DNA from 4 places in the Streptomyces sp. NPDC001933 genome. Region 4 is predicted to be linked to each of the others. Evidence: riboswitches for the same ligand, from Rfam matches in the RefSeq annotation. Region 4 holds a riboswitch; each other region holds the start of a gene.

Region 1 (2,193 bases), on a different contig from region 4:
CCTCCGCCTCAATCCCCCGCGAAACGCGGCCGGCCGACGCCTGTTACGCGACTCTATTGCAATGCGGCCGCATTTCCGATGCCGGGCGAAAATTCATGAATATCTTTTGGCCACGGGGTGGCCGGGCGGGCAGTCGTCCCACGCTGGCGGGCGGCGGGAATGCCGAAGGCCCCGGCATGCTGCAGGGGCCTTCGGGCGAGGTGGTGCGGTGGGCGTCGGTCAGACGTCGACGCCGTGGGCGCGCAGGTACGCGACCGGGTCCATGTCGGAGCCGTACGACGGGGTCGTCCGGGCCTCGAAGTGGAGGTGCGGCCCGGTGGAGTTGCCGGTCGAGCCGGAGAGGCCGATCTGCTGGCCCGCGCCGACGCTCTGGCCGACGGAGACGCCGATCGAGGAGAGGTGGCCGTACTGCGTGTACGTGCCGTCCGTCATCCGGAGCACGATGTTGTTGCCGTACGCACCGCCCCAGCCGGCCTCGACGACGGTGCCGGCGCCGACGGCGACGACGGAGCTGCCGGAGGCGGCGTGGAAGTCGATGCCGGAGTGGCTGCCGGAGGACCAGAGCGAGCCGCTGGACTTGTAGCCGGTGCTGACGTACGAGCCGGCGACCGGAAGCCGGAAGGCGCCCAGGCGGGTGCGCTCGGCGGACCGGGCGGCGCGGGCCTTCTCGGCGCGGGCCTCGGCGGCGCGCTTCGCTTCGGCCCTGGCCTTCGCCTCGGCCTCGGCCTTTGCCTCGGCCTTCTTCTTGGCCTCGGCCTTGCGGTGGGCCTCGGCCTTCGCCTTCGCCGCGGCGTCGGCCTGGTGCTGCTGGGCGTCGGCCTGGGCGTCGATCCGGTCGGCGAGGGTCTTGTCGATGGCGATGACCTGGCCGAGGCCGGTCTCGCTCGTGGAGGGGGCGTCGGAGTCCGCTGCGAAGGCGGGAGCGGCCAGGCCGCCGATGACGCCGGTGGTGGCCAGAGCCGCGACGCCGACGACCTTCGCGCTGCGGCGCGTCAGTCGGCTCGGGGCACGGTGCTTCCCGGTGGCACGGGTGAACGCCATGGAGTGGCTGGTCCTTTCCTTCCTTCTCGCCTACCGGGTTAGCTGACGGGTTCGGAGCAGGAAGGTCTCCTACGGATGCCCCGGCCCGTCCGGGCTCAGGCATCCGATTCACCCCAGGGACTTCGTGGGTCCCCGGCTCCCCAGGCTCGCGCCTGACGGGGACTCGGCGATGACTGTCCGGTACGTCGCGGATGCGGCATACGAGTGACGGACAGTCCAGCCGACGCTAAGCGGGGTCACTTTCATTCACCAAACGGACAGGCCGTTTTGTAGCGCATCCCACAGGGCAGACAGGCAACCTCCCCCTCAGAACAGACAAAAAGGAAGACCCCGGCGAGATCGCGCTCGCAAGAGCCTTCCTTCTGTCCCGATATCTGGCGATATGCCGAGAGTGGAGACGGGCGGGGCAGGGATGATGACCGGCCCCGCCCGGCGTCCGCCGGGCCACTCGTCAGCCGGTGACCACCGACACCTCTCCGATACCCAGCGCACGGACGGGCTCCTCGATCCGTGCCGCGTCGCCGACGAGGATCGTGACCAGCCGGTCACCCGGGAAGGCGTTGACGACCGCCGCGGTCGCCTCGACCGTGCCGGTCTCCGCGAGCCGGGCGTACAGCTGCGCCTGGTAGTCGTCGGGGAGGTGCTGCTCGACCTGGTCGGCGAGGGTGCCCGCGACTGAGGCCGCCGTCTCGAACTTCAGGGGCGCCACACCCACGAGGTTCTGCACGGCCGTCTCGCGTTCCTCGTCGGTCAGCCCCTCGGCCGCCAGGGTCCGCAGCACGGTCCACAGGTCCTTGAGCGCCGGTTCGGTGGACTCCGTGTCCACCGAACCGCTGATGGCGAGCATCGCGGCGCCGGTCGCCCCCGAGGCGGTGTCCGGGGCCGACGACCTCAGCACCTGAGCGAAGGCCCTTACGCCGTACGTGTAGCCCTTCTCCTCGCGCAGCACCCGGTCGAGACGGGAGGTGAGGGTGCCGCCAAGGCAGTACGTGCCGAGCACCTGGGCCGGCCACACGCTGTCGTGCCGGTCGGCGCCGATCCGGCCGATCAGCAGCTGCGTCTGCACCGCGCCCGGACGGTCGACGATCACCACCCGCCCGGTGTCGTCGGCGGTGATCGGCGGCGCGGGGCGCGGGGCCGCGGTGTCTCCCG
Region 2 (2,193 bases), on a different contig from region 4:
GGGTTTCGGGCACATCCACCCGGCCCGGGTGATGGCCGCCTGGGTCACCGACAGCCCGAACGACCAGCTCAACGGCAGGGTCAGCTCGCTGCGCTTCCGTTTCGTGAGTGCGATGGCCGGTGTGCTCGGGGTCGGTGGGGACCTCACCGAGTGGAGCGAGGCGGAGCTGGCGGAGGCGCGGACCTGGGTGGACCTCTACAAGGAGATCCGGCCGGTCGTGCAGCTGGGTGAGCTGTACCGGCTGCGTGCGCCGCGCGGCTCACTGAGCGCGGTCCAGTACGTCCACGGGGACGACGCCGTGGTCCTGATGTGGCTGGAGGCGCAGCGGTACGGGGAACGGCCACCGGTCCTGCGGCTGCGCGGACTCGACCCCGCGGCGACGTACACCTGCCTGGACACGGGGGCGGTGCACCACGGTTCGGCGCTGCTGCACCAGGGGCTGCACACCGGACTCCGGGGTGATCTCGACGCCCGGGTGCTGAGGCTCCGACAGGGATGATGGGCGGCATATGTCCGTAATAGGGGTATTTGCCCGAACATGGCCTGCTTATAAGGGACATGGGGGGTGCCTCGTGAGCGGGATCATATCCGTGACGGTGTGTGGCGACGGGGGAGTCGGGTAATCCGTGCGCCGCGCGGAAAGCCAAGATCCTTAATCCACGGAGTGTGACCGGAATTCCGCGCCGATTTCCCCGGCGCGGATTCCGGTGTGGAACCCGTGGCTTGTTCTCGTCGTCCCGACTCGCTTACGGTCACCGTCAATCCGGTCGGACCGCCTAATCCTGCCGCCGTCCGGAATTCACATCCACTCATCGCGTGGCAGGAGCGGGGGAACCAGGTAAGCCGCCGACCGGAGAAATCCGGCCGGCTCGGGGTGAAGTCGCGCTCAGCGCGGCCGGGCATCTCCAGCCCGAACCCGACAGCTCACCTCGCAGGCGCCGGAGAGGAAACAGACCATGCCCATATCGGGTAAGCACCGTCGTCCGAAGGTCAGCACCATCGCCCGTGGCGTCGCCGCGGTGAGCGCCGGCGGCGCCGTCGTCGCACTGCCGCTGCTCGGTGCCACCGGTGCCCAGGCCGCCCCGGCCGCCGCGCCGCAGTCGGCCGCCGCCACGCAGGCCGCCCCGGCCGCGCAGAAGCAGGCCGCCACCACGACGTACTCCGTCGTCTCCGGCGACTACCTGTCGAAGATCGCCGCCGAGCACCAGATCAAGGGCGGCTGGCAGAAGCTGTACCAGGACAACCGCAAGGTCGTCGGCGAGGACCCCAGCCTGATCTTCCCGGGCATGAAGCTGACCCTCGGCGTCAAGGCCTCCGGCAACGCAGCGCCCACCGGCGCCGGCACCGGCTCGGCCCTCCCGTCGAAGGCGCCCTCGGTGGTCGTCGAGAGGTCCGCCCCGGCCAAGCCCTCCGCCGCCCCGGAGTCCAAGGCCCCGGCCTCCGCCCCGGCCGCCCAGAGCAACGGCTCCGGCTACGTCCACCCGGTCCCCGGTAACCACACCACCAATTACCGCGCCTCCGGCTCCAACTGGTCCAGCGGCAGCCACTCCGGGATCGACTTCCCCGTCGCCTCCGGCACCAGCGTGAAGTCCATCACCTCCGGCACCGTCGTCACCGCCGGCTGGGGTGGCGCGTACGGCAACCAGGTCGTCGTCAAGCACGCCGACGGCCACTACTCGCAGTACGGCCACCTGTCCTCCGCCTCCGTCTCGGTGGGCCAGGCCGTGAGCGCCGGTCAGCAGATCGGCCTCTCCGGCTCCACCGGCAACTCCACCGGCCCGCACCTGCACTTCGAGGTCCGCACGGGCCCGGCGTACGGCTCGGACATCGACCCGATCGCCTTCCTGGCCTCGCACGGCATCTACGTCTGAGCCGAACGGCCGGGCAGCTGAGCGACAGAGCATGACCTGAGCAACACGGAAGGGGCGGTGCGCGGCGGCGCATCGCCCCTTCTGCTTATTCCCCCTTTACCAAAAACTGACCGGGTGGTCTATCTCACCACCCGTCAACCCTTTATTACGGTCGCGTAGGTCACATTCGGCGGTGCAGGATAAGCGTTTGTGGCAGACGATTCGAGAAAAAACCAACGTGGCGTCAACAACCGACAGGGCGTCATCGGGTCGTACGCGGCGATTGGCGACAGCTTCACCGAGGGAGTCGGCGACCCCGGCCCGGACGGGACCTTCGTCGGCT
Region 3 (2,193 bases), on a different contig from region 4:
GAGCTGCTCACCCTGGCCACCGTCTCGGTCCTCGCGGTGGTGATCAACGGGGTCGTGCGGCGCGGCAACGAGCAGCTGGCCTCCGCGCGGTACATCGCGGAGACGGCCATGCGCGCGGTGCTGCCGCAGCCGGCCGACCGGATCGGCGGACTGCATGTCGCGGCGCGGTACGAGGCGGCGCAGGCGGACGAGTTCGTCGGCGGTGACCTGTTCGCCGTGGCGGATACCCCGCAGGGGGTGCGGCTGGTGGTCGGTGACGTACGGGGGAAGGGGCTCGACGCCGTCGAGACGGTGGCGGTGGTCATCGGGGCGTTCCGCGAGGCGGCCGAGCAGGAATCCTCGCTGGAGGGGGTGGCGCGGCGGCTGGAGCGGGCGCTGGCGCGGGAGGAGGCGCGGCGGGGCGGGCTCGATGTGCTGGAGGGCTTCATCACCGCCGTGCTGGCCGAGATCCCGTACGGGCTGTCCCTGGTGCGGATCGTCAACCGCGGGCACCCCGAGCCGCTCCTGCTGCATCCGGACGGGGCGCTGGAGGTGCTGAAGCCCTCCGTGCCCGCGCTGCCGATCGGGATGGGGCTGGGGACGTGGCCGGAGTGCACGGACGAGTGGGATCTGCCGGCCGGGACGACGCTGCTCCTCTACACGGACGGCCTCTCCGAGGCGCGGGACGCCGAGGGGGTCTTCTACGATCCGGCGGCCCGGCTGCGCGGGCGGATCTTCCCGGGGCCCGAGGAGTTGCTGTCAGCCCTGACCGATGACGTGCGCCTGCACACGGGCGGCGAGACGACCGACGACATGGCGTTGCTCGCGGTCGCACGTCCGGCCGAGGGACAGCCGGACCGGCGAAGGACCGTGCGGATCGTCGGTGCTGAGGAGACGTGAAAAGACGTGAGGGACGGGCGGGGACGGTGACGTGGCGGGGTGATGCCACCGTGCGTAATCGAAGGACACCGCTCCGCATAACGTTTGACGCAACGTCAGAAACAGGGTAGTGACTGAGGGTCGGTCAACTCGTCCGATTCCACCCGCTTGTGTCCCGTAAAGTCCAGGCCAAAGAAGTGAACGATCAGTGGGAACAGCTTGGAATACGGCCCCGGTGTCTATTAACGTTCGATAACGCAGCGCGGTCGTCCCAGCCGTCATCAGTGGCGGCGCCGTGCGCGAGCGCCGAATTCCGCAAGGGAACCGGGGAACCACCTACATGGGGTGAATCGGACGCCTGTGTCTCGTGAGAGACAGAGGGGCCCGTAGGAGACCTTCCTGCTCCGAACCCGTCAGCTAACCCGGTAGGCGAGAAGGAAGGAAAGGAGTGCGCCCCCGTGGCGTCCAACAAGCCTGCCCCCGAGGCCCCGTCCCGGTTCGATCACGACTACGGCACCGGGCCCGAAGGCGACTTCACCGGCAATTTCACGGGTGAGTTCACCAGTGAGCCCGACCGCGGCTGGGACGAGTGGAACCCCACAGAGGAGTCCGTCCGCCCCGTGCGCGGCAGGCACCGCGTAGCCAAGCAGCGCAACGGTCTCGCCCGTAGCTCCACGGTGCTGGGTGTCGGCGTCATAGCGGCGGTCGGCGCGGGTGGCATGGCCTCCGCGCAGAGCAAGCCGCCGGTCTCCATCTCCATGCCCGACGCCATCACGGACAACCTCCCCGACGCCAAGTCCCTTCCCGGCGTGGGCGCCCTGTTCTCCGACGGTTCCGAGGCGGGCAGGACCGAGGTCGCGGCCGCCACCGCCCCGCTCACCACCGCCGGCATCACCACCGCCGAGGCCGAGCAGGGCACGACGGACGCGGGCGAGGCGCTCCGCGCCCGTATCCTCCAGCAGGCCGAGCAGCAGCAGGACGCAGCCGACGCCGAGGCCAAGGCGGCCGAGGAGAAGGAGGCCGCGGAGAAGGCGGCCGCCGAGGCCCAGAAGCAGCAGGACGAGGCCAAGGCCAAGGCCGCCGCCGAGAAGAAGAAGGCGGAGGAGGAGGCCAAGAAGAAGGCGGAGGCCGCGCGGCTCGCCAAGCTCGCCGCCAGCTACGCCATCCCGACCTTCTCGTACACGATCACCTCGACCTACGGCCAGGCCGGTTCGATGTGGTCCTCCGGCCACCACACCGGCCTCGACTTCGCCGCTCCGACCGGCACCCCGGTCAAGGCCGTCCACGGCGGCACGATCAAGTCGGCGGGCCTGGCCGGTTCGTACGGCTACCGCA
Region 4 (2,193 bases):
GTTCGCCCGCGGCCGTGAGCCGGGCGCCTCGGTGGTGACGTACCAGCAGTGCGGCGCCCGCCTCCCGCTCCAGCTTGGCGAGCTGCTGGGAGAGGGCCGGCGCGGTGTAGCCCAGACGTGCGGCGGCCCGGGTGATCGATCCGGCCTCCGCGACCGCCACCAGCGCCGCCAGCCGTGTCGGGTCGTACATTAAGCGTTCCTTTTGGCAGACCCAGAAGATTGCAAGTACACGCTAATGGCTCTGCCGGGTCAGGGTGGACCCATGGACGCACAACTGATCGCCTTCGTCGGGGTCGCCGCAGGAATGGTCGCGCTGCCGGGCGCGGACTTCACCGTCGTCGTACGCAACGCGCTCGCCTCCCGGAGCGCGGGGGTGGCCAGCGCGCTGGGCGTGGCCGGCGGCCTGCTGGTGCACACCGCCCTGGCTGTCGCCGGGCTCGCCGCGGTGCTCGTGGCGGTGCCCGCCCTGTTGCGTACCGTCCAGCTGCTCGGCGGGGTCTATGTCCTGTACCTCGGCATCAGCGCCCTGCGTGCGGCCCGGCGCCGCGCCCCGGACGGGGACGGTCCCGAGGACCGGCCCGCGGACCGGGGACGCGTGCGCGCGCTGCGGCAGGGCTTCCTGACCAATGCGCTCAATCCCAAGGCGCCGGTGCTCTTCCTGAGCCTGCTGCCCCAGTTCGTCCCCGACGGGCAGCCGCCGCTGCCCAGGACCCTGCTGCTCGCGGCGATCGTCGTCGCGATGGCGCTGGTCTGGTTCCCGGCCGTGGCGCTGCTCGTGGACCGGCTGGGGCGGTGGCTGCGCCGGCCGCGTACCGCGCGCGCCATCGAGGGCGGCAGCGGCGCGGCGCTCACCGCGCTGGGGCTGGTGCTGGTGACCGGCCCGCTGCCGCACTGAGCGCGGGAGGAGCCGGCGGCCCCGGCCCGGCGGCCGGGCCCCTCCTCAGCGGACCCGGCCGTAGTAGACGCTCTTGGTCCAGATCTTCTCCAGCCGCACCACGGAGCCGGTCCTCGGTGAGTGCCAGATCTTGCCCTTACCGGCGTAGATCCCCACGTGGTAGATGCTGCGGCCGTAGTGGAAGAAGACCAGATCGCCGCGTTTGCGGTGCGAGGCCGAGATGTGCCGCGTCCGGTTGTACTGCTGCTGGGCGGTGCGGGGGAGCTTCTTGCCTGCCTTCTTGAACGAGTAGAGCGTCAGCCCCGAGCAGTCGAAGCGGTTGGGCCCGGTGGCCCCCCAACCGTAGGGCGCCCCCTTCTTCGATGCCGCGATCTTGAGCGCCTTCATCGACAGTGTCGCCGCCTGGGCCTCCGTCGCGGCGCCCGGGGCGAACATGGTGCCGCCGACGGCGGCGAGTGTGAGAACCGAGGCCGTACCGGCCCGGACAAGCAGAGACGGGACATGAACCTGCGCAGTCATGCGCAACCCTTCGTCAGCCGCCTGTGAAGGATGACCTGTCGGGTTCGGGCTGGCGAAGTTGCCCGGCCGCGTTCGGCGGCTTCACCCCGAGGGTCGACCGGTGTTCAGGCCGACCCGTTGTGCTCGGGTCCTCCACTCCTGCCGATCCACTTCTGTCGACCAGGCATCCGGACGGCGGCAGGACTCGGCGTCCGCCCGGACCGCCCCGCCGCGGTGGCGGGGGCTTGTCGTCCCAGGGATCTTGACTCACCGGCTGCCGGATTTCCGAGCTGAAACAGGGATATGTGAGGCTCCTCACGACTGATCCGTTCGGGTGGACATAGTGATTTTTTGACGACCCGTCGGTGATCCGGAAGGGGTTCGTACCAGGCACGGAAGGCTGGATTCCGCTCACTGTCCACGTGTGAAACGCAAATTGAGTGGTCCCTCGGGAGGGGGACTTCCTACGCCGAACGAGCGAGGATTTTCGGTGAGACCGTCGGGCGTGTCGAGTACGGGAGTTGGGTGAAGGGCCGCCGGACGGCGAGGCAGGGGGAGTTGGGCGGGCCCCGCCGTCGGCACGCGGGCGTGGGATTCGGTCAACTGCCCTGAGCAGGGGGTACGGTGACGCGTCCGGACCGCCGTTCCCCGTCCAGCACGCGCAGCGCACGGGCGAGCGTGGCGGCGTGGATGCGTGCCTCGCCGCGCTCGTGCATCAATGCGAGGGCGTCCCGCAGCGCCCGTGACCGCGCCACGAGTGCCTGTGCGGCGCGCAGTGCGCCATAGGTGTCGCTGCCTCG

Evidence for each region. A riboswitch is a leader RNA that binds a small molecule or an ion and turns the genes downstream of it on or off. The one in region 4 is predicted to bind cyclic di-AMP.
Region 1: another riboswitch for cyclic di-AMP. It lies ahead of ACFYY7_RS07390 (M23 family metallopeptidase); the one in region 4 lies ahead of ACFYY7_RS20965 (C40 family peptidase).
Region 2: another riboswitch for cyclic di-AMP. It lies ahead of ACFYY7_RS31565 (peptidoglycan DD-metalloendopeptidase family protein); the one in region 4 lies ahead of ACFYY7_RS20965 (C40 family peptidase).
Region 3: another riboswitch for cyclic di-AMP. It lies ahead of ACFYY7_RS18620 (M23 family metallopeptidase); the one in region 4 lies ahead of ACFYY7_RS20965 (C40 family peptidase).

The regions. Positions count from the first base shown of each region.
Region 1 covers NZ_JBIASS010000002.1:613,914-616,106, forward strand. Annotated here, with positions in the region: gene ACFYY7_RS07390 (M23 family metallopeptidase) at 220-1,041, opposite strand; cyclic di-AMP (ydaO/yuaA leader) riboswitch at 1,055-1,220, opposite strand; gene ACFYY7_RS07395 (M16 family metallopeptidase) at 1,493-2,193, opposite strand, start outside.
Region 2 covers NZ_JBIASS010000015.1:243,076-245,268, reverse strand. Annotated here, with positions in the region: gene ACFYY7_RS31570 (alpha-galactosidase) at 1-499, shown strand, start outside; cyclic di-AMP (ydaO/yuaA leader) riboswitch at 797-953, shown strand; gene ACFYY7_RS31565 (peptidoglycan DD-metalloendopeptidase family protein) at 957-1,871, shown strand; gene ACFYY7_RS31560 (SGNH/GDSL hydrolase family protein) at 2,061-2,193, shown strand, end outside.
Region 3 covers NZ_JBIASS010000006.1:475,091-477,283, forward strand. Annotated here, with positions in the region: gene ACFYY7_RS18615 (PP2C family protein-serine/threonine phosphatase) at 1-879, shown strand, start outside; cyclic di-AMP (ydaO/yuaA leader) riboswitch at 1,153-1,305, shown strand; gene ACFYY7_RS18620 (M23 family metallopeptidase) at 1,317-2,193, shown strand, end outside.
Region 4 covers NZ_JBIASS010000008.1:97,945-100,137, forward strand. Annotated here, with positions in the region: gene ACFYY7_RS20955 (LysR family transcriptional regulator) at 1-190, opposite strand, end outside; gene ACFYY7_RS20960 (LysE family translocator) at 263-895, shown strand; gene ACFYY7_RS20965 (C40 family peptidase) at 941-1,414, opposite strand; cyclic di-AMP (ydaO/yuaA leader) riboswitch at 1,418-1,590, opposite strand; gene ACFYY7_RS20970 (hypothetical protein) at 1,993-2,193, opposite strand, start outside.